2 regions of the Cytobacillus sp. FSL K6-0129 genome follow, and region 2 is predicted to be linked to the other one. Evidence: riboswitches for the same ligand, from Rfam matches in the RefSeq annotation. Region 2 holds a riboswitch; the other holds the start of a gene.

Region 1 (3,437 bases), 240 kb from region 2:
TAGATGATTTACAGATTGATTATTTAAATGAATCCATTACATTAAAATTACTTAGTTGTCATAAACAACAAATTAAGAGAACCTACATCTTCATAAAGGAAGTGATGTCGTTCTTTGTTTATCAAGAGCCTAATGTAGGAACGATACGCTTAAATGACCGTAGTTTTACTGATGCGAATTTATTAAGCGAAATTAGTTATCACAAGAATGGTTTTGGTCATATAAAAATTGAAAGTTTAGAATCAGATTTGAAAGAAATCGAAAAATTACATGCTAAAACTAATTTTTACTTTCAAGTAAATAATAAAGACTCATTTTTTATTGAAGCCAATAGTGTGCAAATCAATGATGAACGGTTTGTAAACCTTTTTGCAGATAGTAGAACACTGAAATATTGTGAATGAAGCAAACTTTATTGAGTGTGATGAATTTATTATAGAAAGAATTGGAGCTATTTTTAGATAAAAATACTGTCAGCAATATTAATAGCGCTATTTGCTTTATGCAAATGATAATATTAAAACGGTAAGATGAAAAAGCGTTTCTTTCTTTCTAGTTTTATTTCCTCATCAAATTCCTTGTTTTCGTATGTCCATTTAATTTGTAAAGAGTAATTAGCATATAACGGGGCGTCTCCAATACTGACAAATTCAATAACATCTCCCTGAGGAAAATCACTTGGCTTATCGTATAAAGTGACCATTTCCTCTCCAGATTTAAATACCAAAAAATTCAGAGTAGGGAGATTGGTCCCTCCTAACCAAGTTGCCTCTCCTTTCCAAATCCCTTTAGGGTTAGGAGAATGATGAGGGCTATATTCCGCTCTCCAATTTCCATCGGAGCTCTTTCCTTTTAGTACAATTGGTTGCTTACAAGAATAAATCATCCAAGACACTAAAATTAAAGGAAAGATGAAAATAATAATTAATTTTCTATTCATAGATGGGCTTCCTTTTATAGTTGGATTTTGTAATTTTTATGTTATCTTTATGTCCTGATGAATAGTTATTTACAAAAACACACCTTCTTTTCTATGTAATTTAATAGAAATAATGTATTTAACTGTATTTAACTGTATTTTATATCATACATAGATGAATTGACAACTTTAAGGAGTAAAGAAAAAATTGAGGTAGGGTTTTGAAATATAATATTAGATATATAACTATTATCCTTTTTCTGTCTCAAATGTTAGGGTGATGGTTTATTTTAGTTTTCTTTATGTATAATCTCCTATTTAACACTCTTTCTATTGATTAATTACTTATTTACATTTATCCTATATTTAGATACTGTAATAAGAGCAGGGGAATCTTTATTTATTTTAAAAGTATTAGATACTGTCTGTTCTCTATAGTATCAACAATTTAATAGAATATCCTTCGGGGCAGGGTGAAATTCCCAACCGGCGGTGATGAGGGTGACCTCTTAGTCCGTGACCCGGGCTCAGGAATGAGAACGGTGGATTTGGTGCAATTCCAAAGCCGACAGTATAGTCTGGATGGGAGAAGGATGCGTGTGTGTAAAAACGTTCAAAAACAGTTGATTTTGACGTTTATTTGGCCATGATTACTTTTCCCGTATACGTATTCGTATACGGGTTTATTTATTCATGAGTATTTTAAAAAGGGTGGTGATGATATGGGATAACGATAAGTGTGAGTCCAACTCTTTTTGTAATTTTCAACAAACTCTCCCGATACCGCGTATTTGCCCCGAGCGGAAAATTTCAACTTTTACTTAAACGAATAAATCTTATGCAGAGAGGTTGATCATTCTGTTTACAGGTATTATCGAAGAAATCGGTACTGTACAAAGAACGATTCATCGTGGATCTACTATTCAATTAGTGTTAAATGCTACAAAGATTATGGATGATATCCATATCGGTGATAGCATCGCTGTGAACGGTGTTTGTTTAACAGTGACCGAATTCCAACAAAGAAGTTTTACAGCAGATGTGATGCCAGAAACTTTTCATGCGACATCGCTTTCCTCTTTAAAAGTAGGAAGCAATGTGAATTTAGAAAGAGCGATGTTAGCAGGAGGAAGATTTGGCGGCCATTATGTAAGTGGTCATGTGGATGAAACGAGAAAAATTTTAAAAAAACAAAGACAAGAAAATGCGATTTATCTTTCAATTTCACTATCAGAGAAGTATCAGCATCTAATTCTACCTAAAGGATCTGTTGCTATTGATGGCACTTCATTAACAGTGATGGAGGTAGGGGATGGTTATTTTACGATTGCGTTAATTCCTCATACAGCTGAAGAAACGGTGATTAGTGAAAAAAAGCCAAATGATACTGTCAATATCGAATATGATTTATTTGCTAAATATGTATTTGCCTTTTCAGACACATCGAAACGTGAAAGAAATTTCGAACAGTTATTAGAGAATAATGGATTCTTAAGTTAGGAGGGAATATATGAGTCACTCAATTGAAGAAGCGATTGCTGACTTGAAAATGGGAAAAGTGATTATCGTTTGTGATGATGAGAATCGTGAGAATGAGGGCGATTTTATCGCTGTTGCCGAGTATGCTTCAGCTGAAACAATCAATTTTATGGCGACAGTGGGAAGAGGGCTTATTTGCGTGCCGATTGAGCAGTCAATCGCCAAAAAATTAGACTTGCATCCGATGGTAACTAATAATACAGACAGCCATCAAACTGCTTTTACTGTAAGTATTGATTATAAAGAGACAACGACTGGTATAAGTGCATTTGAACGGTTTTTAACCGTAGAAAAAATGTTAGACGACAAAACACAAGCATCAGACTTCAATCGTCCAGGTCATATTTTCCCCCTTATAGCGAAGGATGGTGGCGTCCTTGAGCGTTCAGGCCATACGGAAGCGGCAGTAGATTTAGCAAAATTGGCTGCCGCAAGTCCGGTCGGGATTATATGCGAGATTATGAAAGAAAATGGTGAAATGGCTAGAGTAGCAGAGTTAGAGAAAGTAGCAGAAAAATATGATTTGAAGATGATTACGATTGAACAATTAATATCTTATAAGCAATCACAATTATTATTAAACTAATCTAATTTAGGAGTGAAGTAGAATGAATACAATACTAGAAGGACATTTAATTGGAACGGGAATAAAGGTAGCTGTTGTTGTATCACGTTTCAATGAGTTTATTACAAAAAAATTATTAGATGGTGCATTAGATAGCTTCAAGCGTCACGATGTGGCTGAAGAGGATATTACGGTAGCTTGGGTACCAGGAGCGTTTGAAATTCCTCTAGCTGCGAAAAAACTTGCGGAAAGTGGCGAATACGATGCGGTTGTTGCCCTTGGAACAGTTATTAGAGGGGCAACACCACATTTTGATTATGTGAATGCAGAGGTAGCCAAAGGAGTGGCAGCAACTTCATTACAAACTGGCATTCCAGTAATTTTTGGTGTGTTAACAACTGATTCTATTGAACA
Region 2 (3,437 bases):
ATTAATAGAAACAATCTCATCTAAGTTGTTCAATAAGGAAAGCTCTTTGTCACTTAGTGGTTTGTCAAAAGCTAGCACCATAATCGCTTCTCCACCTGCTTGTTTACGACCTACTTGCATTGTGGCAATATTAATATGGTGATCGCCAAGGACTTGACCTACGTGGCCAATAACACCAGGTCTGTCCATATGTTGAATATAAAGAAGGTTACCTTCTGGTAAGAAGTCAATATTAAACCCGTTTAAATAGACAATTCTTGGCCCATAATGATCAATAAAGGTTCCTCTAACTGTAAATGCATTTTCTTCTCCTTTTGCTGTGACAGAAATGCAGTTGTCATAGCCAAATGCATCGGTGGAAATCTTTTCTCCAACAGTGATACCACGCTCTTTTGCAGTGAGTAATGCATTAACTTCATTCACGTTAACGTCAATTCTACCTTTGAAGAAACCGGACAGCATTGCTTTTGTTAAGTATGCAGTTTCTAAATCTGTCACTGAACCAGAGTAAGTAATAGAGAGTTCATGTACCCCTTCTTTAACACATTGAGTTAAAATATTTCCGATTTGTTTAGAGATTTGGTAAAAAGGTTGTATTTTTTCATAAATGTCTTTGGAGATAGCTGGTAAGTTAATTGAATTAGATACTGGATTTCCTTCAAAGTAAGTCCGAACTTCTTGAGCGACTTGTGTTGCTACATTTAATTGTGCTTCTTTTGTTGACGCACCTAAATGTGGCGTTACAATGACATTTTCATATTTCAAAAGTGGGTGTTCACCAGGTGGTTCAGTTTCAAATACGTCTAATGCAACTCCTCCAACATGTCCATTAGCCACATATTTAGCTAAATCTTGCTCATCAATGATACCACCACGGGCACAGTTAAGTAAGCGAACGCCTTTTTTTGTTTTTTTCAATGCCTCTTCATTGATAATCCCTCTTGTTTCAGGTGTAAGTGGAGTATGAACCGTAATAATATCAGATCTTTGCAGTATTTCATCTAATGTACTAGATTCTACACCGAGTTTTGCTGCACGTTCTTTCGTTAAAAAGGGATCGAATACTAACACACTCATACCAAATACTTTTGCTCGCTTGGCGATTTCACTCCCGATTCTTCCCATACCAACAATACCAAGACTTTTACCGAATAGTTCAGTACCTACATACTGATTTCTTTTCCATTCCAAATTCTTAACTGAGCTATGTGCTTGAGGAATATTTCTCATAAGGGAGGCCATCATAGCAAAAGTATGCTCTGCCGTAGAAATTGTGTTTCCGTCTGGTGCATTTATGACGATAATGCCTCTTTTAGTTGCTGCTGGAACATCAATATTATCGACACCCACACCTGCTCTTGCAATAATTTTTAACTTTGGCATTTCCGCCATTAATTCATCCGTTACTTTCGTGGCACTCCGTACTAACAAAGCCTCAATAGTTGATAAATCAACCTCGGGATCGTCGGTTTTCTTTTGAATAATTTCAGCATTTGTGTCGTTAAGTAAAGGGTATAAGCCTTCTTCACTAATGGCATCAGCCACTAATATTTGATACATGTATGAACCCTCCTAAGTTGGTTACTTAATTATCTGATTATTTTACAAGACGAATATTATTCTGTCAATTGGATTTATTGTTTGTGTTTAAAATGGAAACGCTTTAATGTAGTAAAATAAAACGATCTTCGTGGAAAGAAAATTTTATCTCCTGAAGACAAATGTGCATAATGAAAGGAATGTTTTTAATTCGAGATATTTACTATTTTAGGCTTCACAAATGAATTATTTTTCAGTATAATGAAGTTGTCAAATAAATATGGTCTATCTTCGGGGCAGGGTGAAATTCCCGACCGGCGGTGATAAGTATTTATACTTTAAGCCCGCGAGCCTAAAAGTGGAGTGCAATTAGCACGAAGCGTTTGTATTGGGCAGGATTTGGTGAGAATCCAAAGCCGACAGTAAAGTCTGGATGGGAGAAGATGGAGGTTCTGCTAACGTTCAAAGTATACACTACAAGAACGTTTATTAAGAATGTCTTTGTTCAATTCTCCCTCAAGTTTACTTGAGGGTTTTGTTATGCAAAGACGCTTATTTGCTGAACCTTTCTTCTATAGGAGAGATAGCCTAAAAGGAGAGAGGAAAATTGAAGAAGTTAAATGTCAAAGCTTTTGTTGCAATCGGTATGTTGAGTAGTATCGCGTATATTCTTATGTTGTTAAACTTTCCATTACCACCGTTTCCGAACTTTTTGATGATTGACTTTAGTGATATCCCTGCTTTAGTGGCTGCGTTAATATTTGGTCCGATTGCGGGAATACTGGTCGAATTGTTTAAAAATGTGTTGGATTATTTTATGACGGGAAGTGCTACTGGTGTACCTGTTGGTCATATTGCGAACTTTGTAGCAGGTTTATTATTTATTTTGCCAACCTATTATGTTTATACAAAGATGAAATCCAAAAAAGGTATGACAATAGGATTAATCATTGGCACAAGTGTAATGGCTGTATCCATGAGTTTGCTTAATTATTTCGTCTTTTTACCTGCCTATACAATGTTTTTAAATATGCCCGCTATGTCAGGACCAGAAATGCGTTCAACTGCAGTCATGTTTATTCTACCTTTTAACTTTATTAAAGGAATTTTAATGGCATCGGTATTTATGCTTGTATTTGCTAAGATGAGTAATTGGATTAATAAACAAAGATCGCTAAATACGATTGCTTAATTTATAAAGGAGGCATCTAACTTTGAAAAGTTAGATGCCTTTTAATATATAATTTTATGCCGCTTAAGTAGAATTGTCACTCTTATTCATCATATTACATCATTCGTAATAGCACCAATGAACTCATATGCAATCTTCGATAACTACTATTTTAATTCCAACTGGATAATTGATGGAGGGAACGATTTTTATTCGAATGAGTATACGAGTATGTGATTCCCTGTAGCTCATAGAAAAAACGAGCAAATCCCTAAAATAGGATTTACTCGTTTTCTTTTTTTACCATTAGATTTCTTTTTGTTCTATTCGTATTTTAACGGATCACCATCAAAGGCATCGTCTGCGACTTTTATTGAGTCAGTTGGACAGCCTTCAAATGCATCCATCATATCTTCTATAAGAACATCGGGAATTTCAACAATTCCTTCATTATCATCTAGTGTTACAAATGCGATGCCCTCATCATCGTAATCATAAATGTCTGGAGCTGCCGCACCACATGCGCCACAAGCAATACATGTTTCTTTGTCAACAATTGTATACTTCGCCATGGAATAACCTCCTATTTAAAATCTTTTTCATGTTAAAGCACGAAAATATCTGCCGAAACACTTACCACATGTTCTATTGTAAATCTGTCTTGTAAACATTTCAATAAAAATCTACCATCTAGAATAGTCTATGGTGGGACTTTTCATCTTGTTCA

What was found. A riboswitch is a leader RNA that binds a small molecule or an ion and turns the genes downstream of it on or off. The one in region 2 is predicted to bind FMN.
Region 1: it holds a riboswitch for FMN, as region 2 does, so the genes downstream of both, ribE (riboflavin synthase) here and MHI57_RS06325 (ECF transporter S component) in region 2, are expected to answer to the same signal.

The regions. Positions count from the first base shown of each region.
Region 1 covers NZ_JBBOXM010000001.1:1,074,318-1,077,754, reverse strand. The annotation lists gene MHI57_RS05140 (YxiG family protein) at 1-404, shown strand, start outside; gene MHI57_RS05135 (hypothetical protein) at 518-940, opposite strand; FMN riboswitch at 1,375-1,517, shown strand; gene ribE (riboflavin synthase) at 1,778-2,419, shown strand; partial or broken gene ribB (3,4-dihydroxy-2-butanone-4-phosphate synthase) at 2,430-3,020, shown strand; gene ribH (6,7-dimethyl-8-ribityllumazine synthase) at 3,067-3,437, shown strand, end outside.
Region 2 covers NZ_JBBOXM010000001.1:1,311,844-1,315,280, reverse strand. The annotation lists gene serA (phosphoglycerate dehydrogenase) at 1-1,560, opposite strand, end outside; FMN riboswitch at 1,823-1,988, shown strand; gene MHI57_RS06325 (ECF transporter S component) at 2,147-2,731, shown strand; gene MHI57_RS06320 (ferredoxin) at 3,034-3,282, opposite strand.